DNA from 2 places in the Chryseobacterium sp. B21-037 genome. Region 2 is predicted to be linked to the other one. Evidence: riboswitches for the same ligand, from Rfam matches in the RefSeq annotation. Region 2 holds a riboswitch; the other holds the start of a gene.
The links. A riboswitch is a leader RNA that binds a small molecule or an ion and turns the genes downstream of it on or off. The one in region 2 is predicted to bind thiamine pyrophosphate.
Positions count from the first base shown of each region.

Region 1: it holds a riboswitch for thiamine pyrophosphate, as region 2 does, so the genes downstream of both, thiS (sulfur carrier protein ThiS) here and thiM (hydroxyethylthiazole kinase) in region 2, are expected to answer to the same signal.

Region 1 is NZ_JALGCB010000001.1:3,304,702-3,319,680, reverse strand. It holds gene ccoG (cytochrome c oxidase accessory protein CcoG) at 1-292, opposite strand, end outside; gene MTQ00_RS14705 (cbb3-type cytochrome c oxidase N-terminal domain-containing protein) at 387-1,268, opposite strand; gene MTQ00_RS14700 (cbb3-type cytochrome oxidase subunit 3) at 1,278-1,475, opposite strand; gene ccoN (cytochrome-c oxidase, cbb3-type subunit I) at 1,492-3,753, opposite strand; gene ccoS (cbb3-type cytochrome oxidase assembly protein CcoS) at 3,759-3,983, opposite strand; gene MTQ00_RS14685 (heavy metal translocating P-type ATPase) at 4,093-6,468, opposite strand; gene MTQ00_RS14680 (Crp/Fnr family transcriptional regulator) at 6,559-7,272, shown strand; gene panB (3-methyl-2-oxobutanoate hydroxymethyltransferase) at 7,335-8,150, shown strand; gene MTQ00_RS14670 (hypothetical protein) at 8,150-8,473, shown strand; gene MTQ00_RS14665 (RluA family pseudouridine synthase) at 8,481-9,158, shown strand; TPP riboswitch at 9,284-9,381, shown strand; gene thiS (sulfur carrier protein ThiS) at 9,446-9,652, shown strand; gene thiC (phosphomethylpyrimidine synthase ThiC) at 9,677-11,488, shown strand; gene MTQ00_RS14650 (thiamine phosphate synthase) at 11,485-12,090, shown strand; gene MTQ00_RS14645 (thiamine phosphate synthase) at 12,094-12,714, shown strand; gene MTQ00_RS14640 (thiazole synthase) at 12,711-13,484, shown strand; gene thiH (2-iminoacetate synthase ThiH) at 13,496-14,614, shown strand; gene MTQ00_RS14630 (HesA/MoeB/ThiF family protein) at 14,625-14,979, shown strand, end outside.
Region 2 is NZ_JALGCB010000001.1:4,553,566-4,568,544, forward strand. It holds gene MTQ00_RS20460 (M16 family metallopeptidase) at 91-2,124, opposite strand; gene MTQ00_RS20465 (M16 family metallopeptidase) at 2,174-3,487, opposite strand; gene MTQ00_RS20470 (ATP-dependent helicase) at 3,658-5,988, shown strand; gene MTQ00_RS20475 (TonB-dependent receptor plug domain-containing protein) at 6,110-8,833, shown strand; gene hxpB (hexitol phosphatase HxpB) at 8,848-9,501, opposite strand; gene tenA (thiaminase II) at 9,492-10,142, opposite strand; gene thiD (bifunctional hydroxymethylpyrimidine kinase/phosphomethylpyrimidine kinase) at 10,129-10,962, opposite strand; gene thiE (thiamine phosphate synthase) at 10,959-11,594, opposite strand; gene thiM (hydroxyethylthiazole kinase) at 11,594-12,388, opposite strand; TPP riboswitch at 12,447-12,539, opposite strand; gene MTQ00_RS20505 (carbon starvation CstA family protein) at 12,595-14,436, opposite strand; gene MTQ00_RS20510 (alpha/beta hydrolase) at 14,681-14,979, opposite strand, start outside.

The DNA.
Region 1 (14,979 bases), 1.2 Mb from region 2:
AAAAGTCCTGAGGATAGAAAGGCTGTCCGAAAATAAAGAACTCCCTATCGATAACATTGAATAAAAGGAAAGGGTTACCATTAATTTTTAAGAATGGAACAGCAAAGTATATAACCAATAAAGTATAACTTACAATGTTCCTATAGTTGGTGTATTTACCTTTAGGTTTTCTTGGGAACACCCATTTTCTTTTTCCGGATTGCTCCATAGTCCCTATAGAATCCCTGTAAGTCTCAGGGTCCAGAACCTGTCCCTGTCCGCCGCGTACTTCTATTTCTTCTATGTCTGACATTTTGTAGTGTATTTAAAAAAAGAAAAGCATAATTGGTTACTATTTTTTTTCTAATAACAAATTATGCTTTTCATATGTTTTAATTTTCTTTAAATTATTCTTTTTCCCAATGAGCTTCTGTTCCCTGAGGAGCTGCTCCACCTTGAGCCGGTGTAATTGGTGGTTGTTCCTGATTGATGTGATATACAAAAGCTGCAATTTTCTCAATTTCGGCACCTGAAACCTCACCATTTTTACCAAACGGTCTCATGGCAGGGTTCGTAGGAGAACCATTCCAGTCCATATGGAAAACATTTTTAAATAAAGTCTTCTCTGGTTGGTTGATCCAGTAATTATCCGTTAAGTTCGGACCAATACCTCCTCTTCCGTCTTCTCCGTGGCAAGATGCACAGTTTGTTTTGAAAAGCTCTTTACCATCTGCAATATTATCAGCCGAATATTTCGCTGTTTCAATGGTTACAGGAGGCTGAGATTTTTCGTACTCTGCAATACTTGCGATTTGCTCTTTATATTCTTTTTCATATTCGCTTAATGGATGAGCGAAGTCTGTAAAAGAGTATGCACATATATATACAATACAAAAAGCAGTCCCAAAATAAAATAAACCTACCCACCATTTTGGTAATTGATTATCGAGCTCCATAATTCCATCGAAGCCATGGTCGATAAGGATGTCTTTTTCCTCTGTAACAGATTGCTTTTTGAATGCACTGTCATACATTCTTCTTAAGAAAGGAATCTTTTTCTCAGCAAGGTAAGCCGCTTTTTCTTCAGGAGACAATTTTTTGAATCTATTATTTTCAATCAGGTCTCCAATGGCGCTATGAATATAAGCTAAGATAGCACTTATCACAACAGTTCCCCAGAAGTATGGTGAAGCTAGAAACGAGTAGCTTTGTACAAATAAATAATAAAAAACTATTAAAAGTCCAATTATTATTAAAATGTTTACAACAACCGGTGTTCTTTGTTTCATAATAAATTTTTAATTTTTTAAATTAAAGTCGTCTTCGTCATCCTGCAGAGGAGCCTCTTCTTCTTCCTTGTAATATTTTTTAGGTCTGCTAAAAACATATATTACCAAAGCTACGAAGAACAGCATAAAGAAAATCAGAGCCAGCGTCTGGTAAAAACCAGCGTTTTCTGTATTGGATAATATATCTTTAAAGTTCTGAGGAATCATTGAGCTTTAATATTTTTTAGTTATTACTTGCTGTTTTTATTTCTGTTGTTTTGATATCAGTACCTAATCTTTGAAGATAAGAGATAAGGGCTACAACCTCTTTTTTCTCTAGTTCACCTTTAGGTCTCTTCGCATAAGCCTCTTTCAGGTCATTTGCTTCAGAGAAAATATCTTTTACAATCTTCGCTGCCTGGTTATCTGCCCACTTGTTTGCAGAATCTATCTGAGGCTTTGTATATGGTACGTCAAAAGTATTTTTCATCAGTAACATTTTATCAACCATTTTAGATCTGTCTAAGTTCGTAGCGATTAACCAAGGGTAACGAGGCATGATAGAACCCGCTGATGTCGATCTTGGGTTATACATGTGCTTATAGTGCCAAGAACTAGGGTTTTTCCCTCCTTCTCTATGTAAATCCGGTCCCGTTCTTTTTGAACCCCACAAGAATGGTCTGTCATAAACAAACTCACCCGCTTTTGAATATTGTCCGTTTTTACCGTTAAATCTTACGATCTCATCTCGGAATGGTCTTACCATCTGAGAGTGACAAGCGTTACAACCTTCACGGATATAAATATCTCTACCTTCAAGTTCCAACGGAGAATAAGGCTTCACTGCTGAAATGGTAGGTACACTTTTCTTAAGTGATAAAGTAGGTATAATTTCAACTGAACTACCGATAGAAATAGTGATGAAAGATAAAATACCTAATAATACAGGAGTTCTTTCTAACCATAGGTGAGTTCCTTCTCCTTCTTTTCTGTTTTTGCTGATGTTTGCTAAAGCAGGAGCTTCTGCAGGAACTTCTTTCTGGAATGATCCTTTTCTTACCGTTGCAACAACGTTTACGATCATTAAAATAGCTCCTGAAATGTAGAAGAATCCTCCTAAGAATCTCATTTTAAAATAAGGGATAATAGCTGTTACAGTATCCAACCAGTTTTTCCACAATAGGGTTCCGTCTGGATTGAACTGTTTCCACATCAAACCTTGAGTAAATCCTGAAATATACATTGGTACTGCATAGAAAATAATTCCTAAAGTCCCTAACCAGAAATGCCAGTTAGCTAGTTTTACAGACCATAATTTTGTTCTCCACAAGATAGGTACAAGATAATAGATTACACCGAATGCCATGAAACCATTCCATCCCAGTGCACCTAAATGTACGTGTCCGATTACCCAGTCAGTAAAGTGACCGATCTTGTTGATATTTTTAGTTGCTAAAAGCGGTCCTTCAAAAGTTGCCATACCATAACATGTAACAGCCACCACGAAGAATTTAAGGATAGGATTTTCTCTTACTTTATCCCATGCTCCTCTTAAGGTAAGAAGACCATTAAGCATTCCTCCCCATGATGGAGCGATAAGCATAATAGAGAACCCTGTTCCTACTGCCTGTGCCCATGCAGGAAGTGCAGTATACTGAAGGTGGTGAGGACCAGCCCAGATATATACGAAAATTAATGACCAGAAGTGGATAATAGACAGTTTATATGAGAAAACCGGTCTGTCTGCCGCTTTTGGCAAGAAGTAATACATCAAACCTAAAACCGGAGTTGTTAATACGAATGCTACTGCATTGTGACCATACCACCATTGTACGATAGCATCTTTTACCCCTGCATATGCTGAATATGATTTCCATCCTGTGAAAGATAACGGAACTTCTAAGTTATTAAAGATGTGAAGCATTGCTACTGCGATCCAGGTACCAATGTAGAACCAGATAGCTACATAAAGGTGTCTTACCCTTCTCTTAGCAATAGTTAAGAACATGTTGATACCGAAAATGATCCATGAGAAAGCAATTAATATATCGATTGGCCATTCGTGCTCAGCATATTCTTTAGAGGTGTTGATCCCCATAAAGAATGTAATGAACGTAGCAACAATCATAAACTGCCAAGTCCAGAAATGTAACCAAGATAATGTATCGCTATACATTCTTGTTTTTAATAATCTCTGTAATGAGTAATAAATACCGGTATAAACGATATTACAAACGAATGCAAAGATTACCGTGTTGGTGTGCAACATTCTGATTCTACCAAAACCAAATGCACCATGAGTATTAATTAGCCCTTGGATATTACCACTCTTCAAACTCTGAATGGTAGTATCATCTGTACCAAATAAAAATTCAGGAAGTTCAGGGTAGAAAAGCATTAAGGCTGCTGTAAGCCCGAACAAAAACCCTATAAGCCCAAAAACTATGGTCGCATAAAGAAATGCCCGAACAATACTGTTGTCATAACTAAACTTTTGTGTCTCCATATCAACTATTCACTTTTTTCTTCAATTTTATTATTTTCTCCTTTTTCTTTCTCGTCTGTTTTGTTGCCATCTTTCTCTTTCTCCTTTATTTCACCGGAGTCAAAAAGAATTCGTACAGCAGGAGATTCATCATCCTCAAACTGTCCTTTTCGGGCGTTAACTATAAAAACGACCAAGAAAATTGCAGCTAAAGAAACACTGCATAGGATCATTAAATATAGAATATCCATCAGACAACAAAATTAACCTATTTTCGGGGTTCAAATTTAGTGAAAAATAATGACATTCATCACGAAATACCGATTCTTGCTAATTTAAAATCAGTCTAAATAAGGGCTTCTACGCCTCTTTGGTAAAGTATTTCCGTCCTAAGATCCAGGTTGAAATTGTAGTGAATGCAACTACAGTGATTGAGCTTATTGGCATGATTATCGCTGCGAATAGCGGATGCATATGGCCTGTGACAGCGTAACTTAAGCCTACTATATTGTATAAAAAGCTTATTATGAATGTCATTTTAACAATAGTAATTGAGCCTTTGCAAACGTTCAGGTACCTGTCAAGGGTAACCACTTTGTCACCATTCATGATGACATCAGATGAAGGAGTAAAGGTATTGGTGTCATCTGCAATGGCTATTCCTACATTGCTTTGTTTCAATGCTCCTGCATCATTTAATCCATCTCCCAACATGGCAACTTTGTAATTTTTATCCTGGAGTTGCTTGATGTAATTTAATTTATCCTCCGGGCTTTGATTAAATGCCATCGCCTGATAGTTGGGGATAATTTCCTTTAACTGATTTTCTTCAGAAGAATTATCTCCGCTTAAAATGAAGATTTTATAATGGTTGAGCGTTTTGAATAAGTTTTTAAGGCGACTTCTATATTCATTTTTGAATATGAATTTACCTAGAAATTCATTGTTTTTACTGATGTAGACTGCCGTTTCAAGATTTTTAGATTCCTGATTATTATATTTTGCAGATCCTATCTTATAATGAGCTCCTCTTACAGTAGCCTCATATCCTTTCCCGGAGGTCTCAACGAAATTATCAACAGGGAAGTAGTCATCATTAATATCAATAAATTCGTATAAAGATTTTGAAAGCGGGTGATTTGAATTTTTTAATAAGGTTTTGATATTCAGTGAGTCGAATTCTGAAATGGTGGAACCTTCATACTTGATATTTGTTTTTTTGCGGTGGGTAATGGTTCCGGTTTTATCAAATACAAGTGTGTCGATTTTTGCAATTTTCTCAATGGTCAGGGTATCCTTTACATAGAATTTATTTCGTCCTAAAATCCTCATAATGTGCCCGAAAGTAAAAGGAGCGGAAAGCGCCAGCGCGCAAGGACAGGCAATGATCAATATGGCAGATACCACCTGGAACATTTTTTCCAGATCAATGAATGACCAGTAAATTCCTGAAATCAAAGCTATGCCTAAGATGATAAATGTGAAATACTTGCTGATGTTATTGGTGAGAGTGTCAAGTCCTGTTTCGTATTTCTTAAATGCTTCCTTATTCCAAAGTTGAGTAAGATAACTTTGGTCCACATTTTTGATCACTTCAAGTTCAAGAGAAGAACCTATCTGTTTTCCACCGGCAAAAATTTTATCTCCCGGTTGTTTACTTATGCTTTCACTTTCACCAGTGATGAAACTGTTATCGATATTTCCTTCCCCGTTAATAAGAATAGCATCTACGGGGATGATTTCCTGGTTTCTAACCAGAATCCGGTCTCCTACTTTAACTTCTGAAAGTAAGATATTGTCCTGCTTTCCATCAAAATCGACTTTGGTAACTGCAATTGGATAAAAAGATTTGTAATCACGGTCATATGAAAGAGCGCTATAAGTTCTTTTCTGGAAGGTTTTTCCTAACAGCATGAAGAATAATAGCCCGCAAAGTGTATCGAAATAGCCAGGTCCGTAGTCTGTTGCTACCTCATAAATACTTCTTCCGAAAAGAACGAAAATACCCAAAACAATAGGAACGTCAATATTAACGATCTTGTTCTTTAAACCATACCAGGCCGATTTGTAATAATCTGAAGCTGAATAGAAAACTACAGGAATGGCAAGCAGAAACATTAATGTTCTAAAAAGTCCTTTGTAGTGCTGCATCCAATAATCTTCACCTCCAATATACTCAGGAAAAGCAAGGAACATTCCATTCCCAAACGCAAAACCGGCAATGGCAAGTTTAACAAGAAGGGACTTATCAAGATGATCCACGTTTTTCTCTGCCGTTTCCAGGCTAATGACCGGTTTGTATCCGAGGTTGGTTAAAAATTTAGCGAGTTCGCTTAGTTTTAGATCGTTATGGTTGAAAGAAACCTGTAGGGTCTTTCTGGTAAAATTGACCTGTGAATATTTAATGCCGTCGTTCAGGGTATGAAGGCTTTCCAAAAGCCAGATGCAAGATGAGCAGTGGATTACAGGGATTTTAAAAGTCACAAGGCTTGTATTGCCTTCTGAAAAATCGGTGACTTTTTCAAAAATTTCCGGGGTGTCCAAATAATCGAACTGAGAGGAATTTTCGTCCGGACGAATTCCTGCTCTTTTATTCAGTTCATAAAAATTACTTAGATTGTTGGTATTCAGAATTTCGTAAACTGACTTGCAACCGTTGCAACAAAAAATTTTTTCATCAAAAAGAATTCGTTCTTTTTCTATGCCTTGACCACAATGGAAACAGTTCTCGCTCACCTTCATAAATTATTGAGGTACAAAATTATAACAAATTTTTTTGTTTATCGAGTTAAAATGTTCTATTTTTGTGATAAATGTCATATTAAAATGTCGCAGGAACAACAGATTGCAATTGAAGAGAGGTTCGCCAGAGTTTTTAATGATAAATCTTTTAAGGAAAGACTTTCAAGCGCAGATTTTGAAAAATACATTAGCACAAAAAAGAAATTAAAATTTCAGAAACACGATACTATTTTCGAAGATGGAGAAACTCCAAAGGGAGTATATTTTTTAGAAAATGGTGCTGCTAAACTTTCTAAATCCGGAGCCTTTGGAAAAGATCAGATCTTAAGGTTTATCAAAGAAGGTGATATTATTGGCTACCGTTCTTTACTTTGCGGAGAAAATTTTCAGGCTAAAGCTGAAGCAATGACTGATATTGAGTGTACTTTTCTACCTGCAGATGTATTTATGTATCTTTTAGAGGTGGATTCTCAATTGTCTTTCGTAATGCTTCAGAAAATAGCTTATGAATTAGGAGAATCTTCAAACACGATTACTTTCCTTGCTCAAAAAACCGTAAGAGAGCGATTGGCTGAAATTTTATTGCTTCTGGAACAGAAATTAGGAGTAGATCCGGAAGGGTTTATCAAAATTTCTTTAACAAGAGAAGAAATTGCCAATATCATCGGTACAGCTACCGAGAGTGCTATCCGTCTGATTTCCGAATTCAAACAGGATGATCTGATAGAAGTGGACGGAAGAAACATCAAGATCCTCAACCACGACAAACTAATGAAACTAGGTCACGTAGTTTTATAAATCATAAAAAAAATTTAAGTCGGCGGAAGCCGACTTTTTAACTTTTAAAATATAGATACATTATGTCTGTTCATTCTGAAATAAAAAAAGTTACGACTGAAACCTTGCGTAAAATGAAGTTCGACAAGGAAAAAATAACAATGCTTACAGCCTATGATTTCACTACAGCAAAGATGGTAGATGCAGGAGGAGTAGATGCTGTTTTGATAGGAGATTCTGCAGCCAATGTAATGGCAGGTTTTGAAACTACGCTGCCTATTACTCTTGATCAGATGATCTATCATGCTCAAAGCGTTGTACGTGGAGTAGACAGAGCTCTCGTTATTGCTGACCTTCCTTTTGGAACTTATCAGAGTAATCCTGAAAAAGCATTAGAGTCTGCCGTGAGAATGATGAAAGAGGGCGGTGCCCATGCTGTGAAAATTGAAGGCGGTAAAGAGATTTCAAAATCAATCAAGAAAATTGTTAATGCAGGAATTCCTGTGATGGGGCATTTAGGATTAACCCCTCAGTCTATTTATAAATTCGGAACTTACAAAGTAAGAGCGAAGGACGAAGCAGAAGCTGAGAAACTGATCAGTGATGCGCAGCTTTTAGAAGAATTAGGGTGCTTTTCTGTTGTTTTAGAAAAAATTCCGGCAGATTTGGCTAAAAAAGTATCTGAAAGTATCTCGATTCCGACAATCGGAATCGGAGCAGGCCCTGACTGTGACGGACAGGTTTTGGTTTATCATGATATGGTAGGAATGAACCAGGGGTTCAGTCCAAAATTTTTGAGAAGATATCTTGATCTTTACAGTGAAATCACAGGGGCGGTTGCACAATATGTAAAAGATGTAAAAGAGGTTACCTTTCCTAATGAAAAAGAAAGCTATTAATGAGAGATAATCAACAGACTATACAAGGAGTTATTTCCGTTATCGCATTGATCTGCCTTGCCGTAGGATGGTTCAATTTCTTTTCACCGGAAACTAATGATATTCTCTCGAAAAGGGTATTTTACATCGTCATAGGAATAAGTTTTGCCATTCAAGCTCCTTTTCTGTCTAACAGAAATTTTGTATATCCAATGTATGCTGCCGCAGGTCTTTGTATTGTTGGCGCTTTTCTTCCATTGGAATCAAGGCTGGCTGCAATGAAAACACTTGGGCTTCTTGCAGGGATTATTCTTTCTTTGTCGAACAGACGACAGATTAATTAAATGTAAAATGGAGGAGCAGATTGCTTATGAAGACAACCATCTCCTGGTTGTAAATAAAAAAGTCGGTCAGCTTGTACAGGGTGACAAGACCGGTGATGAATCGTTATTAGAATCAATAAAGAACTTTATAAAGAAAAGAGATGCTAAACCGGGAAATGTTTTTCTCGGTTTGGTTCATCGTATAGATCGTCCGACATCAGGTTTGGTTATTTATGCCAAAACCTCAAAAGCCCTTTCCCGTCTTACCCAGATGGTTAAAAACAGGGAAATTAAAAAAACATACTGGGCTGTTGTTGCTAAAGAAATGATTCCGCATCACCAGAGGCTGGTTCATTATTTAAAGAAAAATGAGAAAAATAATAAAGCCATTGTTTTTCCAAAGGCAACAGATGGAGCGAAAGAGGCAATTTTAACTTATAATGTTATTAAAACCCTGGACAATTATATGCTTCTTGAAATTGATCTGGAAACAGGAAGACATCATCAGATCCGGGCTCAACTTTCCAAGATTGGAGTTCCAATAAAAGGTGATTTGAAATATGGAGCACCCCGGTCCAATCCGGATGGAGGAATCAATCTTCATGCACGGATGCTTACATTCATCCATCCCGTGACCAAAGAAGAGATCAGAATTGTAGCTCCTGTTCCGCAAAATGATGCCATATGGAGAGCATGCGAAGAATAAGTCTGAATATAAAAGTTAATCTTAACATTATACTATTAAACATACAAAAGACCCTCTAAAAGCAGATGGTCTTTTTGTTTTTAATGAAATCATTTTGCCTGTTTTGAAAAAATAACTAACTTCGTCCCATACTTTAGGGGTGTCTGTTCACAAGCAGACTGAGACTTTACCCTTTGAACCTGATCTGGATCATACCAGCGTAGGGAAAAGTGAGATGACTTTTTGCTGTACATTTCTATTGTACAATTATAGCCATTCCTAAAGTGATTTATAACAAAAATCTTGGAATGGAACTTATAATCAATCACACACGGAAAACTTTCGATATTCCACCGGAAAACCTGGAGGCTTTGATGGCTCTGGAGGCACCCGGCCGCAAAAAAGGAATCGCTGTTGCCTTAAACAATCGTATTATTCCCATTTCCTCCTGGCAGAATACTGTACTTCAGGACCAGGATTCAATTTTAATTATTACCGCAACACAGGGCGGCTAATCTTCGTAAAACCCCAATAATTTTATGGCACATTCAATTACGCGTTCGCCATTTCCGAACTCAAAGAAAATTTATGTTGAAGGAAGCATTCATCCTATTAAGGTTGCTATGCGCGAAATCCTATTGAGCCCTACAAAGCTCAGCAATGGAACATTGGAGAATAATCCTCCTGTCACGGTTTATGATACGTCAGGACCTTATACGGATGAAAATTCGCAGATCGATATCCAGAAAGGACTTCCAAGAATAAGAGAGCAATGGATACTGGAAAGGGGAGATGTAAAAATTCTCGACGGAATATCGTCCGAATATGGGAAAGCCCGTTTGGCAGATCCGAAACTGGATGAATTACGTTTTTCTTATAACCATAAGCCAAAAGTCGCTCTGGAAGGAAAGGAAGTAACCCAGTTATACTATGCAAAACAGGGGATCATTACTCCTGAAATGGAGTACATTGCCATCCGTGAAAACCAAAGAATAGAACAGCTTGATTTTGTTTCCAAAGAAATGTCTTCCCAGCATGCCGGGAACAATTTCGGGGCAAGAACTCCTAAAAATAAGATTACTCCTGAATTTGTAAGAGAAGAGATTGCTGCCGGAAGGGCAATCATTCCTAATAACATCAACCACCCAGAAAGTGAACCGATGATTATAGGGCGGAATTTTTTAGTAAAGATAAATGCCAATATTGGTAACAGTGCTGTTTCTTCCAGTATCGATGAAGAGGTCGAAAAAGCAGTGTGGGCATGCAGATGGGGTGCGGATACTATTATGGATCTTTCCACAGGAAAAAATATTCACGAAACACGGGAATGGATCATCAGAAATAGTCCTGTACCTATCGGAACTGTTCCTATTTATCAGGCACTTGAAAAAGTGAAAGGAGTTCCTGAAGATCTTACCTGGGAAGTATTTAGAGATACCCTGATCGAGCAGGCTGAGCAAGGCGTTTCGTATTTTACCATTCATGCAGGAGTGCTGCTCAGATATATTCACCTTACCGTTAATAGAGTAACGGGAATTGTTTCGCGCGGAGGTTCTATTATGGCTAAATGGTGTCTTTATCATCACAAAGAAAACTTCTTGTACACGCATTTTGAAGAGATTTGTGAAATCATGAAAAAATATGATGTAGCTTTTTCTTTAGGTGACGGACTTCGTCCGGGATCTATTGCAGATGCTAATGACGCTGCACAATTTGCAGAGCTGGAGACTTTAGGAGAGCTTACGAAGATTGCTTGGAAACACAATGTACAGGTAATGATTGAAGGTCCCGGTCATGTTCCGATGCATATGATCAAAGAAAATATGGATAAGCAGCTGGAAGAGTGCCACGAAGCACCTTTCTATACGTTAGGGCCGTTAACAACAGATATTGCACCGGGCTATGATCATATAACTTCAGGAATCGGAGCTGCCATGATCGGATGGTTTGGATGTGCAATGCTTTGTTACGTTACCCCTAAAGAACATCTAGGACTACCCAATAAAAAAGATGTGAAAGACGGGGTTATTACCTACAAGCTGGCAGCACATGCTGCGGATTTGGCAAAAGGACATCCAGGTGCTCAGTACAGAGATAATGCTCTGAGTAAAGCAAGGTTTGAATTCAGATGGGAAGATCAGTTTAATCTTTCCCTGGACCCTGAAACGGCAAAAGCATATCATGATGAAACATTACCGGCAGAGGGAGCAAAGATTGCGCATTTTTGTTCCATGTGTGGTCCTAAATTCTGTTCCATGAAAATTACTCAGGAAATACGGGAATCCGCTGAAATGGGGATGATGATAAAATCACAGGAGTTTATCGAGAACGGAAAGGAAATTTATTTATGATCATTGTCATAAGTCCTGAAAACATTTTAATCAATGAAGCAGAATGTGTCAATAAGATGTTTCAGGATGGGCTGGAATTATTTCATATCAGGAAACCTTTTATCACTGAGGTAGAAATGATCGTTTTCTTGGATCAGATCGATGCATCATTCCGTCATCGATTGGTAATGCACGGTTATTTTGACCTGGCAGCAGAATATGGCATTTCAAGAATACACTTCAGAGAAGAGGACCGTATTAATGGATTGCATTCATGGCGTGCAAAAGGTTCGGTAATCTCTACATCGGTACATGATATCATTTGTTTTAATGCTCTTGAGCCCAATTGGGAATATGCTTTTTTCAGTCCATTTTTCTCAAGCATTTCAAAACCGGGATATGGAGAACATTCTAAGGTTTTGGAGAGGATAGGACTTCGGAATAATCATGATGTGAAACTTATTGCTTTAGGAGGAATCTATGAGGAAAACATGGAGATAGCACTGAGATCGGGAGCAGAAGGTCTTGCCTTGCTGGGAGGGATCTGGATGAATGAGCAACCTGTAAAGGCATTTAATCAGTGCAGGAATAGAATGTTGGAATATAATTATCAAAACAGGTAGAAATTGGTCAAAGAAAAATTACAATATATTTCCCAGGGAAATACAAAAGAAGAACAGGAATTGAATATTTACAGGGCTCTGGACGCCGGTGTAAAGTGGGTGCAGGTTCGTTGGAAAAACGCGCCTGGGAAAGAGCTTTTTGAATTGTGTGAAAAATCAAAATTACAATGTACCGAATACGGGGCAATATGTATTATTAACGATCACATACATTTGGCAGAACTCGTAGATGCTGATGGTGTCCATTTAGGATTAGATGATGATACAATCACTCAGGCAAGACAAATTCTGGGTCCTGAAAAAATAGTCGGGGGAACAGCTAATACATTAGAGGACGTCCTGCAAAGAATTGATGAATCTTGTGATTATATCGGTTTGGGGCCATTGCGGTATACACCGACAAAGGAGAAATTAAGTCCGGTACTGGGCTTTAAAGGGTATCAGCAACTGATCCGGGATTTAGAAAAAAGATCGGTTAAAATTCCTGCAATCTATGCAATTGGAGGTGTACGTCTTGAAGATGTAGAATTATTACAGGAAATTGGAATCCATGGAGTTGCTGTCTCCGGACAAATTACAGGCAGGCCGTCTGTCGTTAATGAATTTATAAAATCTTTCAAATGAATCATATACTAACAATTGCAGGAAGAAGTTTCGAATCAAGGCTATTTCTGGGAACGGGTAAATTCGGAAATCTGGCAGAAATGACGCAATCCATTATTGCATCAGAAAGCAATATGGTGACAATGGCACTGAAAAGAATTGATGCTCAATCTGAGGATGATGGTATTCTCACGGCACTGCAGCCCACCAATACCCATCTTCTGCCTAACACCTCCGGAGCCCGTACTGCCAAAGAAGCGGTACTAGCTGCGCAATTGGCCAGAGAAGCGTTAGAAACAAACTGGGTGAAACTGGAAATACATCCGGACCCTAAATATTTACTGCCGGATCCTATAGAAACATTATATGCAACGGAAGAACTTGCGAAGCTTGGGTTTATTGTAATGCCCTACATTCATGCTGATCCCGTTTTATGCAAACGGTTAGAAGACGCAGGGACAGCAGTGGTTATGCCATTGGGAGCTCCTATCGGAACGAACAAAGGTCTTCGGACGTTGGATTTCCTGGAAATTATCATTAGCCAGAGCAAAGTTCCTGTGGTAGTTGATGCAGGAATAGGAGCCCCATCTGATGCGGCAAAGGCCATGGAAATTGGTGCTGATGCCGTATTGGTGAATACTGCTATAGCCGTGGCAAAGGATCCGATCAGTATGGCAATTGCATTTAAGGAAGGGGTTATTGCAGGAAGAAGAGCTTATGAAGCCGGACTGGGCTCGATTAGTTCCCATGCTGAGGCATCAAGCCCCTTGACTTCATTTTTATTTGAATAAATCGTATTAGAATGAAAAATTTTGAGGAGGTTTTCACATCCTATGAGTGGAATGATATTAAACAAAAACTGGAAAATGTCACTTTATCCGATGTAGAATACAGCCTTCAGAAGAAGCAGAAAACATTAGATGATTTCCTTAATCTTATTTCAATGGCTGCGGCACCGAAATTAGAAGTGATGGCTGGCATGGCGAGAGCGATTACCCAAAAACGTTTTGGCAAAGTAATCCAGCTGTATGCACCTTTATACCTTAGTAACGAATGTCAGAACATTTGTACCTATTGTGGTTTTAGCTTAGACAATAAACTGAAAAGAAAAACACTTTCCGATACTGAGATTATGATAGAAGCAACGGTTCTGAAGGCGATGGGAGTAAATCATATATTGCTGGTAAGCGGTGAAGCGAATAAGACCGTAGGAATTGCCTACTTTCTGAATGCTGTTCGGTTATTAAAATCCCATTTTGCCAACATTTCTATCGAAGTACAGCCATTGTCAGAAGATGAATACCGATTACTCCATCAGGAAGGAGTTCATTCAATCCTTGTGTATCAGGAGACTTATCATCAGGAAGTGTATAAGCAGTATCATCCGAAAGGTAAAAAATCAAATTTTAATTTTCGTCTGGAAACACCTGACCGAATAGGAAGAGCAGGGATCCATAAAATGGGGTTAGGTGTTTTATTAGGATTGGAAGATTGGAGAGTCGATAGCTTCTTCAATGCAGCCCACATTGATTACCTGCAAAAGCAATATTGGAAAAGTAAATTTTCCGTATCATTTCCGAGATTACGGCCCGCTGAGGGAATCATAGAACCCAACTTCATTATGGAAGATAAAGAGCTTTTGCAACTCATTTGTGCTTACCGGATATGGAATGAAGATCTTGAAATTTCCATTTCTACCAGGGAGAATGAAAATTTCAGAAATCATATTGTATCTCTTGGAGCCACTTCCATGAGTGCCGGATCTAAGACTAATCCGGGAGGCTATGCTGTAGATCCTCAATCGTTGGAACAATTTGAAACCAGTGATGAAAGAAGCATGCAGGATATAAAAAATGTGATCAGGAATGCGGGATATGATCCTGTTATGAAAGATTGGGATTCTGTGTACAGTGGTTTTTAATAGAATGATCATGAATAGCGAAGAAATGTTTTCCAGATACAGCCGTCAAATTTTTATTGATGAGATTGGTACTTCAGGGCAACGAAAAATACTTAATGCGAAAGTGCTTGTTGTGGGGGCTGGTGGATTGGGGAGTCCTGTTATTCAATATTTGGCAGCGGCAGGAGTTGGCATTTTAGGGATCGCAGACTTTGATAAAGTAGAGCTTCATAATCTGAACAGGCAGATTATTCATAATGAAAAAAGTGTAGGGATATCCAAAGTGTCCAGCGCAGTACAATTTGTTGAAGCACTTAACAGGCATATTACTATTATTCCCATTGATGAAAAGATAGATCTTTCAAATGTTGAAAGGATAATTTCCA
Region 2 (14,979 bases):
ATCTTTTTTTACCGAACAGCAAAATAAGATTTTAGTAAAAAGAAAAAACAGCAACAATTGTTGCTGTTTTTTCTTTAAAAGAGATTATTCTTATTTAAAATCAGAATCTTTAGCCTGATTGATCTGATAAGATTTTACAGCCAGGTTTATATCCATTCCGCCCATATTCTGAATAATGGTATGTGGTAATTTTACGCCGGATACATCTTTATAATCAGCATAGCTTGTAGGGGTAGAACCCTGCTCTCCACTTTTTACCTCTCCTGTTTTCAGGCCGGTTTTTACGCTATAATAATATGTGTCTTTTGCGCCTTTCACTACGTAGGAATCTTCGTTGTTATATTTTTCAATTCCTGCTAATTTATATTCAGTAGATTTTGCGAAATTAATTTCCGGGAATAGTTCTTTCTCATCAGACATTTCGGCTTTCTGCTTGTCGCTTAGAGGAACCTTTTTCCCTTGAACTTCCATGTAGCCATCTTTTCCGTCGAATACAATTTTTTGTACGGTATTTCCCATCATGCTGATGTTCATAGCCATTTTACCTTCTTTAGCCTGAATCATTTTCATGTTCATTTCCATGCCCTGTACTTTTGTAGTAGCGTCACTGGAAATAGAATTGATCTTCTGAACAGCAGCAAGACCTCCGATTGCATTGATGTATTTATCCGCTACAGATCCGATCGTAACACCTGCATCTACTTTTTGTGCAGCCGGTTTTGCTACAGGATTAGCTTCCTTATCAAAATATTTTACCGGGTAGCCTAATTTTTCCAGACCTTCAGAAATATCAGAAGCTTTACCTGCGATGAAAATTCTGCTTTGATTAGGAAGTATTGTCGCTTTAACCGCACTTGTAACGTCTGCAGCGGTTACTTTATCAATGGACTTCAGATAATTGGTATAGAAATCTGAAGGAAGATCCTGTACTTTTTGATTTAATGCAAATCTTGCAATGGTTTCAGGTTTCTCCAAAGACATAATGAAGTTTCCTTTCAGCTTTGCTTTAGCATTTTCAAGCTCTTCCGGTTTTACGGTAGAAATAGCATTCAGTTCATTCATGAATTCTTTAACGGCTTTGTCTGTAACTTCGTTTCTTACACTTGCCTGTGCTGAAAAATTAGGAGAGTATTTGCTGGCAGACATGCTTGAATAAGCTCCGTAAGTAAATCCGTTTTTTTCACGAAGATTCATGAAAAGTCTAGCTTCACCACCACCTCCAAGGATGTAGTTGGCAATTGTTGCAGGGAAGTAGTTGGGATCTTTCATTTTCAGTGTATTCAGGTTGCCTACGGAAACAACCGATTGTACAGCTGAAGGAACATCAACAACATTGATCTCTGTTTTTGCAACATTTGAAGCAGGTTCTAATGCGGTAAAAGCAGTATTGGATTTTTTCCATCCGCTGAATGCTTTTTCGATCAAAGGTTTTACCTGATCATATTTAACATCTCCAACGATAACTAAATACGCATTGTCCGGAGCGTAATATTTTTTGTAGATATTCTGAACATCGGCCAGCTGGATTTTATTGATGGACTCAACGGTCTCAAACTCTCCTCTGGATGTGTTTTTTCCATACTGTAAAGCATTGGAAACCCTTGCTGCTATAGAAGAAGCGTTTTTATCATCAGATTTTAAACTTTCAATAGCTCTTTCCTTAGAATTCTGGATTTCTTCAGCAGAAAATTTTGGATTAATAATAGCATCAGCCATTAATCCTAATACCTCAGGGAAATATTTTGAAAGAGAACTTGCGAAAGCTCCGGAAGATGAAAAGTTAAGGTTAGCTCCCAGAAAATCTACCTTTTTATTAAATTCATCTTTGCCGATATTGGTTGTTCCGTTTTCGAACTGTTCTGCCATGATTTCGCTTACACCGGTCACATTTCCTTCATGGTAAGGAGGTCTGTCCATAGATAGATTGGCGCTTACTCGTGGTAATTTGTTGTTTTCTACAACCATCACCGTAAGGCCATTGCTTAGCTGGAAAGTTTTTGGCTTGGCAATGTTTATCGCTGGAGTAGGACCTGGCTTTGGCATTGCATTAAGATCTATTTTTTGTGCTGAAAGCATTCCGGTAAATAAAAATGCTACGGCTATATATGTTAATTGCTTTTTCATTTGTAAATAATTGTTTGTTATAATCACTTTTTAACCCAACTGATCTGGATTATTTTTTTTCAGGTACGTAATTAATGATTATTCTTTGATTAGGATTCAGGTACTTTTTAGCAGCATTTTGAAGATCTTCTCTTGTGATGGATCTGTAAATGTCAATTTCTTTGTTGATTAAATTGGTGTTCCCCATCAATACGTGGTTTGTTGCTAATGAAGCAGCAATTCCCTGAATACTTGAATTCTGATTTACAAACTGGTTTTCAAACTGATTCTGAATTTTCTGATAATCTTCCTGAGAGATTAGAGTTGTTTGTAATTTTTTGATCTCAGCATCAATGTCAGACTGTAAAGTTTGCTTTGTAGTCTGTCCCATTGGGATTGCGAAAAATGCAAATATACTGTAGTCTTCAAGTCCCTGGTTGAAAGCCGCTACCTGAAGTGCTTTTTTGTCCTGATCTACTAATTTTTTATACAAAACAGATGATTTTCCGTTGCTTAAATAGGTTGAAAGCATATCCAGAACATAGGCATCTTTCTCTTTATTGGCAGGTGTTCTGTAGGCAAAAACATAGGCCGGAAGCTGGATGTTAGGATCTGTAGCAGTAACTTCCTTCTCCTGAGTGATAGGAGCATCTTTCGGGAAATCTTTAGGATAGATTGTTCCTTTTGGAATTCCTCCGTAATATTCTTCAATCCATTTTTTAGTCTGTTCAGGCTTAATATCTCCTGCTACGACCAAAGTGGCATTGTTAGGTACATAATATTTTTTATAAAATGCCTGGAATTCTTCAAGTTTAGCAGAATTCAGGTCCTCCATTGATCCGATGGTTGGCCAGTTGTACGGGTGATTGGTGAAAAGATTTTTTTGGATGGTGGTAAAAAGATTCCCGTAAGGCTGGTTGTCCATTCTCAATCTTTTTTCCTCCTTTACAACCTCTCTCTGAGTATCTACTCCAACCTGGTTGATAACTGCGTGACGCATTCTTTCAGCTTCCATCCAAAGTCCCAGTTGTTCGTTGTTGGAAGGGAAAGTTTCATAGTAATATGTTCTGTCATTGGTTGTATTGGCATTGTTTTGCCCTCCGTTGGAAGAAACTATTTTAAACCAGTCACCTCTTTTGATATTAGGTGTTCCTTCAAATAAAAGATGTTCAAAGAAGTGAGCGAAACCGGTTCTTCCTTTTACTTCATCCTTGGCACCTACGTGGTACATTACTCCTGTTGTAACTACCGGTGCTGTATTGTCCTGATGAAGAATCACGTGTAAACCGTTTGGTAAATCATACTCTTCGAATTTGATTTGTTGTGCATTCAGCATCACTCCAAAGAAAGCTACAGCAGCAACAGAAAGAAGTCGTTTTTTCATAAAGTAGAAATTGTTTGTCAATAAGTCCTAAAAATACTTTAATTGTTACAATTATTATGTGAAATTTTTAACTGAATTATTGGTTTTGTTAAATATATCATACCTGCATTTCAAAAATTTGAATTCTCCTTTTAATACATTATTTTTGTATTCCCAAAATTTTTTGCAGCATGGACTATTTGAAAGGACTCAATGAATCACAATACGAAGCCGTTACTACTTTACAGGGACCTTTAATGGTACTTGCAGGAGCAGGTTCGGGGAAAACGCGTGTACTTACTATGCGTATCGCCCATCTGATTACAAACGGTGTCGATCCTTTCAATATTTTAGCCCTTACCTTTACCAATAAAGCAGCACGTGAAATGAAGGAGCGTATTGCAAAGGTAGTAGGCCCCGGTAATGCAAGAAGTTTGTGGATGGGAACTTTTCACTCGGTATTTGCAAGAATTTTGAGAAGTGAAGCTCATTATCTGGGATTTCCATCGAATTTTACAATTTATGATCAGCAGGATGCGTTGAATGTAATCCGGAAAGTGCTGAAAGACATGAATATAGATGCGGATCTGTATAAACCTAAAAAAGTCCAGGCAAGAATTTCAAACTATAAGAATAACCTGATCACGGTAAAAGCCTATTTCAACAACCCTGAATTGATGGAGGCTGATGAAAAAGCGAATATGAAGTTTATCGGTCAGATTTATCAGAAATATGTAGAAGCCTGTTTTAAAAACGGGGCGATGGACTTTGATGATTTATTGTTAAAAACCAATGAACTGCTTACCCGGTTTCCTGAGGTTTTAGCCAAATATCAGGACAGATTCCGTTATATTCTGGTAGATGAGTACCAGGATACGAATCACTCTCAGTACCTGATTGTAAAGGCACTGGCTTCAAAGTTTGAAAATATATGTGTAGTGGGAGATGATGCTCAATCGATCTATTCATTCCGGGGAGCCAATATTTATAACATTTTAAATTTTAAGAAAGATTATCCTGATGCGGTGACGGTTTCTTTGGAACAAAACTACCGTTCAACACAAAATATCGTGAATGCCGCTAATGTGGTGATTGCAAAAAACCTTCAGCAGTTCAAAAAGAATGTATTCAGTGAGAATGAAGAAGGAGATAAAATAAAAATCTACCGTTCGCTTTCGGATGCGGATGAAGCCAACTTTGTGGCTGGAAATATATGGGAGCTTCATAACAGGGACCAGCGAAAATTTAGTGATTTTGCCATTTTATACAGGACGAACTCTCAGACCAGGGCTTTTGAAGATGCTCTGAGACGTAAGAATATCCCTTATAAAGTATATGGAGGTTTATCTTTCTATCAAAGGAAAGAGGTAAAGGACCTTATTGCTTACCTGCGTCTTCTTATCAATGAAAATGATTCGGAAGCATTGACAAGGATCATCAATTATCCTACGAGAGGGATCGGAGAAACAACGCAGAATAAACTGGTCGTTTTTGCAGATGCCCATAACGTGTCTGTAGCAAAGGTCCTGGATAATCTTCCGATGTATTCTCAACAGTTAGGATTCAATAATGGTGTTCTCAACAAACTGAATGATTTCTGGTCAATGATCAAGGCTTTTCAGGTATTGCTGAAAACAGAAACAGCTTACAGTGTTGCCATGGAAGTTGCAAAACGAAGTGGTCTGATCAAATTTCTGAAAGATGACGGAACTCCCGAAGGGATTTCAAGGGTAGAAAACGTACAGGAACTCATGAACTCTATGCAGGGTTTTATAGAAGAGCAGATGCAGCTGGAGGACGGAGATCCTAGTTTATCCAATTTCCTTGAAAATATTGCCCTTTCAGCAGATACGCAAGCAAAAGATGAAGAAGATGATATGGTTTCCCTGATGACCATTCACCTTTCCAAAGGACTTGAGTTTCCTGTTGTGCATCTTGTAGGAATGGAAGAAAATCTTTTCCCTAGTTTTATGAGTTCAGCAACAAGGGAAGATCTGGAAGAAGAAAGACGTTTGTTTTACGTAGCCTTGACAAGAGCCGAGAAGCAGGCATTTTTCTCTTATGCCATTTCCAGATTCCAATGGGGAAAAATTACGGATGCAGAACCATCAAGATTCTTAAGTGAAATTGATGAGGAGTATCTGGAATTCATCAATCCTGCAATGGAAAAACGTTTTATTAATCAAAGCGGGCTTAAATCCAATATTTTTGATGAACATCCTTCAGAAATACGTAGTTTTAAAAAGGTAGAGAAGAAAACCATTGAAAAGAATGAGAATTCAAAACCAATTGCTGAACCTCGTAAACTGAAACCCGTAAGTACGGCCAAAATCATTAACCCAAGCGGAGCCTCTTCTCAGGATATTGAAGTGGGGGATAAGGTGAGACATGATCGTTTTGGTGTCGGGGAAGTTACTTTTCTGGATGGAACAGACCCTCAGAATATCAAGGCTAAAGTGGTCTTCATGCATGAAGGCGAGAAAAATCTTATTCTGAAATACGCTAAACTAACTAAAATTTAAAAACATAGACGTAAGCTATCAGAACTTTTTATAAATTATAAGTCTACTTATTTTGTAGACTTATAAATATGACATACATTTGCTCCTCAAAAAAAGTTAAAAAAAACTTAACATAAAATGTATGAAAAATAGAAAGACAATTTTTTCAGCTTCTGTTTTATTTTTTCTGGGGGCAACTTATGTTTATGGACAGGAGAAGGATACAGTGAAAACCGCTAATGTGGAAGAGGTCGTTATTCTGGGATCCCGAAGCGGAGCAAGATCTAAAGTTGACAGCCCGGTTCCTGTGGATGTATTTAATATAAAAGAATCTTCGCTGGTTCTTCCTCAGACCAATATTTCTCAGATCCTAAACGCTATAGCACCCTCATTTACCTCTACGATTCAGACCAACGCTGATGGTACGGATCATTTGGATCCTGCACAGCTCAGAGGCCTTGGTCCCGATCAGGTCCTGGTTTTGGTCAATGGTAAAAGAAGACATACTTCGGCATTGGTTAATGTGAACGGAACTCCGGGAAGAGGAACTGTAGGTACGGACTTGAATGCTATTCCTTCTTTCGCGATCAACCGGATTGAAGTGTTGCGGGATGGTGCTGCGGCACAATACGGATCAGATGCCATTGCGGGAGTGATCAATTTAGGGCTTAAAAGAGATACCGGAAGACTGACAGGTCAGTTTACTTACGGAGGAAATCTTACACCGGCTGCCAATGATCATACAGGAAATTTTGACGGGCAAAACTTTCAGGTAGATCTGAATTATGGTGATAAAATAGGAAAAAAGGGAGGTTTTTTCAATATTACCTGGACTTCACAGTTTAGGAATCCAACCTATAGGGCAGGAACGGAAAGCGGGGCAATTTACAATGCTTACAATGCTATTGAGAAAAGAGCATTAAATGATGGCGTGAATCTTTCTTCATTATTTACAAATATCGGTACTACTCCCAATGCTCAGCAGATCGTAAATTATATTCATCAATATGCACAGAATGTTAATTATTTCTCCCAGGATTTTCAAAACCAAATTCAGGGCGCCAATACAATTGGTGCGCTACAGGGATTGTTAGGAGCTGATGTAACCAATCAGGAGTTAGGCTACAGAGGCCTTGAAAGAAAGGATTTCAATATGCAGGTAGGCCAGTCAAAACTGAATAACCACCAGCTTTTTGCAAATATAGAGGTTCCGATTGATGATAACTGGAAAGTCTATACTTTTGGAGGTTATAGCTTCAGGCATGGTACTTCGGGAGGATTTTTCAGAAGACCTAATCAAAGCAGAACCTTTACAGGAATATACCAGGATGGTTATCTGCCGCAGATCGGAACAGATATTCAGGACTTGTCTCTTTCAGCAGGTATAAAAGGAAACTGGGATGGCTGGAATATTGACTTCAGTAATACTTACGGACAAAACTCCTTTGATTATACTATCCAGAATACAGGTAATACTTCTTTAAGATTTGCTTCCCCCAATGAATTTAGTGCTGGAGGACTAAGGTTTTCTCAAAATACGATCAATCTTGATTTTTCAAAGAAATATGATGTGTGGCAGGGAATCAACATAGCATTTGGGGCAGAGCACCGATATGAAAATTTTAAAATAACAGCAGGAGAAGAAGCTTCTTATGCAACTTATGATATCAATGGAAATGTATGGAACGGGACCACTTCCAGGCCAACCGATTTCTTTGGAAATTCACTTCCAGGAGGATCACAGGTATTTAGTGGTTTCAGACCTGAAAATGCTGTAAATAAAAACAGACAATCTGTTGCGGGATATGCAGATTTTGAATTCAATTTTACAGATTGGTTGCTGATAGATGCTGCTGCGAGATATGAAAACTATTCGGATTTCGGATCTACTTTTAATTATAAGATCGCTTCAAGAATTAAACTTGATAAGAATTTCAATGTAAGATTTGCGGGATCCACTGGCTTCAGAGCACCTTCTATTCACCAGATCTATTACAACGTTACGTCTACATTGTTTACCAACGGTCAGCTTTTAGATGTGGGGACATTCAGTAATGATTCTGAAATTGCAGGATTATTAGGAATTCCAAAACTGAAACAGGAAACTTCGCAGTCTGCAAGTGTAGGTTTCACATACAGGATTCCATCAATAAATGTGACTTTTACAGCTGATGGCTATTTCACCAAAATTAAAAACAGGATTATACTCACAGATCAATTCCTTAAAAAAGATGTTCCGGTACAAGCACAAAATGTGTATACTCAATTAGGGGTTAATGCAGCTCAGTTTTTTACGAATGCAATCGATACTGAAACGAAAGGATTGGATGTTGTAATTACTCATAATGCGCGATTCTCGGAAGTGAAGCTGGATAATAATTTTGCGGTTAACCTGAATCAGACCAAAAAAGTAGGAAACGTTCATTCATCGGGTTTGTTGGAATCTGCTAATCTTGAAAATACATATTTCTCTGAAAAATCAAGAGTCTATCTTGAAGAAGCGGTTCCAAGAGTAAAGGCAAGTTTATCCCACAGTATTTCGTGGAAAAATGCCAGTTTCTATTTAAGAAATACTTATTTCGGGAAAGTGACAGGTGCTGATGTTTTAGATGCCAACGGCGATGGGATTATTGCATTTGATGAACATCAGAAAATAGCAGATAAGGTAATTACTGATGTTTCCGTAGCGTATCAGTTTACTAAAAATGTAGGCTTAACGCTGGGAGTGAATAACGTTTTTGATATTTATCCAACCAAAAACCTTCCGGCATCAACCAATAACGACCAGTTTATCTACTCCCGTTCTACGTCTCAATTCGGACAGAACGGAAGGTATGTTTTTACGAGGCTTAATTTTACTTTTTAAGTAAAAAATAAAAACTAGCTGAACAATGCAGGCAAAGGATCTTCAAAACTGATTATTCTATGATCTGCGAGATCAAAATAAATTTCTGAATTTTGATTGGTAAAAGCAATGACAGTCATTCCTGCATTTTTGGCAGCAAGAATACCGGACTGACTGTCCTCTATTACAAAACAATGTTGAGGGTCAACTTTTAGGTTTTTTGCTGAAGTAAAATATACGGCAGGATGAGGCTTACCATGTTCTTCAAACTCAGCTGAGGTAATATGATCGAATAAATGGGCAATCTCCGCTTTATCAAGAACGGTTTGAATGACCCTGTAAGGAGAATTGGTGGCTAGGCCTATTTTGTATTGCTTTGATTTAAGATCTTCTATAAACTTTTTTATACCCGCAATAGTACAATCTTCTGTTGCGATCAGTTCAATGACCCTTGAGATGACTTGTTGTTCCACAATGTCCAATGCAATGTTATCCCAAGGGTATTTTTTATACCAGAATTCGGTAACCTCAGCAGTAGTCATCGTCTGAGTGAGCTGTGTGAATTCATCAGTAATCTTTACACCCAATGAGCTGAATACTTCGGACTCCGCTTGTTTCCAGAATTTTTCACTATCGATAAGAACACCGTCCATATCAAAAATAACAGCTTTTGCAGGTTTTATTTCCATATTTTTAATTCATAGGCCGCTTCCCAAAAATGGTACTCCATTTGGGTTGACATGATAAAAGCTTCTGTCATTTTATGTCTTGTATCATCTGTAGCTTTTTCTGCGATCTTATCACAAATAGCAATGGCATGATCTACAGCAGCAGAAAATTCCTCTCCGCCATAAGTATCGATCCACTTTTGATAAGGATTATTAATATTGTTCTGATATTTAAAGATAAAGTTTCCTACTTCCCTATAGATCCAGAAGCACGGCAACACTGCAGCAACTGCAACTTCAACACATTCCAGAGCAGCAGTACTCCTCAGAAAATGGATATAGTGATGACATGCAGGCTGTAAAACACCTTTATCGGTAACACCAAAATCCTTAAAATAAAATTCATGTAAAGCATTTTCGACCACGATCGCATTTTCGGCAAACCTGATAAAAGAAAGAACATCCTGGAGATCTGGGATCTTAGCAGCAATTAGCGAAAGCGTTCGTCCAAAATGTTCAAGATATAGAGAGTCCTGAGCCATGTAAAATTTAAAATTTTCAAGCGGCAAATTGCCAGCTGAAAGCTCTTTGATAAAATCCATTTGCAAAATAGACATGTATTTGTCTTCAATGGCTTGCCAGGTTTGTTCAGACCATTTCATTTTTGATCAGTTTTTGAGGGTTAAAAAAGTGATTAAGCGGGCCGTTTCCTAAACCGGTTTCTACATCTTTTCCATTTTCTATGGCTTTATAAACATATTGTTGTCCAAGAGAAACAGAATCAAATAAGGTTTTTCCCTGAGCCAGATATGCTGCTATAGCCGAAGAAAGGGTGCAGCCTGAACCATGGGTGTTGTGGATCGCCAATTTGATGGTTTCAAAGGTATGGTATTGATTATTTTCATCGTAGAATAATGAGGTAATCGTTGAGGTGTCCTGATGTCCGCCTTTTAAAAGAATGCTTTTGCAGCCCAGACCTTTGATCAGTTTTCCTGCTGCATAAAGGTCTTCAAGCGTTTTCACCTCCATGCTGGCTAAAATTGCTGCTTCATCCATATTAGGGGTAATCACATCTGCAATAGGGAAAAGTTTTTCTGTAATAGCGATAATAGTCTCTTCTTCTATTAAGCGATGTCCACTTGTCGCGACCATTACCGGATCGAATACAATAGGAATCTTTTTATATTTACCGAGTGTTGAAACGATGGTTTCCACAAGCTGGGAAGTATGGACCATTCCGATTTTGATTGCATCAGGAAAAATGTCATCTAAAATAGCTTCGATCTGATCAGCTACTGCTTCTACAGGAATTGGATATATCTTTCTTACTCCCTGGGTATTCTGGACCGGTAAAGCAGTTAACACCGATGTTGAAAAGCATCCCAGGGAAGAGGCGGTTTTAATATCAGCCTGGATGCCAGCCCCTCCGCTTCCGTCGAATCCTGCTATCGTTAATACGGATGGATATTTAAATTTTTTCATTTTACAATTTCATTTTTGAGTTCATAAGCTGCTTTTTGAGGATCATCAGCACCGCATATTGCAGAAACCACGGCAATACAGTCCGCTCCCGCGTCCATAATAGCCTTGGTGTTGGTTAAGTTGACACTGCCAATAGCAACAAGGGGCTTTGAGGTGAGTTGCCTTATTTTTACTATTCCTTCCAATCCCCATTCAGTAACTGTATCTGATTTGGTAGTCGTGCGGAAGACCGGGCTGATGCCCAGATAGTCTGATGCTGCAGTCTGATCATTTTCAAGCTGATCGAGATATTCAATGGAGTAACCAATCATTTTATTGTGAATGAGTGGCTGCTCCCTCAAATAGACGGGGCTTGCATCGGTATTACCCACATGGATGCCTGCCGCATTTACTTTTGTGGCCACTTCTACGTTGTCATTAATAATCAGAGGAATATGATGTTTTTCTGTAATTGCTATCAGTTGTCTGGCTTTTTGGAGGAATTCATCGGGAGTGCTGTTTTTCTCTCTTAGCTGGATGATATCAACGCCGCCTAGAATAGCTTGCTCTGCAACCTTTAAAAAGTCTCTTCCGGGACAATCTGCCTTAGAAATAACAAGGTAAAGCTGGTAAGGAAAAGGATGTCTATTCATTATCTTTCATACTTGAGATGACTGAGAAACTCCTCTTCGGTAATAGTATATAATTTATCGAGAAGGTTAAGCTGAAGGCTTCCAGGACCTTTGCTTTCCAAAACAGCCAGTTCACCTGCGATACCCATTAATGCCATTGCAGCCGCAGTTGCTTCAAAATACTTTTCGGTAACTCCTGCAAAAGCACCAATAAGGGCAGTTGCCGAGCAGCCTAATCCGGTAACTTTGGTCATTAAATGATGCCCGTTACGGATAAAGGAGGTCTGCTGTCGGTCAGTAATAATATCTGTAGCTCCGGAGATACAGACAATCGTATCGTGTTGATTGACGAGATATTGGGCGGCATTGATCGCTTCGTCACTTTTTGCTGTGCTGTCAACTCCTTTTGTAACGATTGTGTTTGCTTTAGCCAAAGCAATGATTTCTGATGCGTTACCTCTGATTACAGTCGGCCGGTACGGTAAAAGCTGGTGTAAAATCTCATCACGGAAACCCGTTGCGCCGGCACCTACCGGGTCTAAAATCCACGGTTTTTTTAATGAATGGGCAGCCTTTGCGGCTATTATCATTGACTCTGCCCCATATTCATCCAGCGTACCTATGTTAATAACGACTGAATGTGCAATACTGACCATTTCATGAATTTCAGATTTTGCATGCGCCATGATCGGAGAAGCTCCCACAGCCAAAAGGGCATTAGCTGTATTATTCATCACCACGTAATTGGTGATATTGTGTACAAGGGGGGATTGCTGTTTTACGAGCTGTACTTGTTTCCAAAGATTTTTATCCATTATTATTGATTAAATAAATAGCTTCAGGAAAAAATCCAAAACAAAAGTACATTGTAAAGAATGTCTTTTTGCTTTTCCCTACGTCGGTGTAAGCCGTATCAGGTTCAAAGGGACTCTCTCAATTCTTCTCAGAATACCCCTAAAGCATAACAAATGTAAGAAAAATATCAGATATGGCCTTATCATTAATTAGTAACCCAAACCTTTTATCTCTCTACCAGCTCCTTTACGCTTTCTCCGTAATAATCAATTTCCGATTTATTAATTTTGATAAGCTCATACCACTTTCTGAAGGCTCCTACAAATACAATAAGCATCAAGACCATCGCAACCACAGCAAGTGTTGCCAGTAAGTATTGCCCTTTGGGAATATAAATGGAGGTAACCTGGATATAACCTGCCCAGAATGTGATCCCTGCCATGAACACACCCGGTATAGCTGCACACAAGGCATATTTGCCTCTGTTTAACCGTATGAGCATTGTTGTACAGACGATCAGTCCACAGGCAGCAAGCAGCTGGTTGCTGATCCCGAATAATGGCCAGATACTACTGACGTTTCCTGTAAATACGAGATATCCCCATGCAAAAGTGAAGATCAGACTGCTGATAATAATCCCAGGGTTCCAGTTTTTGTCATTGAATTTCGGAATTACAGAACCCAGCATTTCCTGCAAAAAGAAACGTCCTACTCTTGTTCCTGCGTCAATAGCCGTAAGAATAAAAACAGCTTCAAACATGATTGCAAAATTATACCAATAAGCCATTAACTGATCCATATAGGGGATCTTATTGAATATATGAGCCATTCCCACAGCCAGAGATACAGCACCTCCGGTTCTGCCATGAAGATCGATCCCGATTTTCTGTGAAAAATAATCAATATCAACTCCGTGTAAAGAAGGATGAGCAGCCAGAAATGCATCATAAGAGTCTTTCGGAGTGTTTATGGCAAAATAATCTCCGGGCATTAATGTACATGCTGCGATCAATGCCATTAGGGCAACAAATCCTTCAACAAGCATTGCTCCATATCCTACAAAAAGAATTTCCCTTTCTTTATTTAGCATTTTAGGCGTTGTTCCGGTTGCTATAACAGCGTGAAAACCCGAAATAGCACCACATGCGATAACAATGAAAATGAATGGAAGGACAGGTCCTCCGATCACAGGTCCGCCACCGTTTACAAACTGTGTAAGGGCAGGCATCTGTATCGTGGGATGGATCACAATTACTCCGATAGCAAGCATGATGATAGTTCCGATTTTCAGGTATGTCGACAGATAATCCCTTGGGACGAGCAGCAGCCATACCGGTAGAACGGATGCCAAAAAACCATACAAAGGAATAGCTATAGAAATGGTGGTGATATCCCAGGAGAACAAATTATGCATGGTTTCATTCTGCATCAGGTTATGCCCTCCGATAATACCCGCAATAAGAAGGACTCCTCCTAGGATACTGGCAAAAGTGACACTATTTTTGCGATAGCGCATAATCAGACCCATAATGATGGCAATAGGCATTGTAATCACTACGGTAAATAATGACCATGAGGCTTCGTGCATAGCATTGATACACGCCAACGATAGTCCTGCCAGCGTAAGAATGAGAATGAATAAAATGGCAAACCCAGCTACTGTTCCGGTTGTTTTTCCAATTTCTTTAGAAGCAATGGTTGCCAGACTCTGGCCTTTATGCCTTACGGATGCGAACAAAACGACCATGTCATGAACACCACCTCCCAATACACAGCCTATCAGAATCCACAATGCTCCGGGAAGGTATCCGAATTGCGCGGCAAGAACAGGCCCAACCAATGGTCCGGCAGCTGCAATTGCAGCAAAGTGATGTCCGAAAAGAACGTTCTTATTAGTTGCAACATAGTCTTTACCATCCGCAAACTCCAATGCAGGAGTCGTATTTTTGTTATTAAGACGTAATACCTTATTGGCGAGAAAAATTCCATAGATACGATATGCTATGGCGAAAATAAGGAGCGATGTGAAAACTAAAGTTAAGGCGTTGATGTTATTTAGGAAATCCATATCGTCTTGATTTTTTATGAATAAATAATTAAATTTTTTGTTTAATTTATTTTGAATAATTTAAACAATGGCCAAGTTAATTATTTTGTAAATAAAAAATAAGAATATGTATACTAATCTAGCAAATTAACAAAACTTGAAAATAATTACTTATTTAATAGTCTGATAATTAATATTTTATATTGTTATCCGTTTGAGTTAACTATAATTTATTGTTAGTTTAGAAGTATATTTCATTTCAACATTAATGATTCCTGGGCTTAGTCTTTCTCTGAGAAACAATAAAATCTACCATTTCATCAACAAGCTGATTAAGGTAGTTTTTATCGGTGGTTCCGAAGCCGTGTATACCATCTTCTACGATAGTCAGTTTATTTTGTACTTCATTTTCTTCAAGTTTTCGTTCCAGTAGTATCGATTGTTTGAGAGGTACAATTTTATCCTTATTTCCTTGCAGAGTTAGAGTTGGGGTTGCATGATCAGCATAGGTTACCGGTGAAAGCGTTTCAAAGTATTTGATGACTTTCTTCTTGTCTTTTTTGA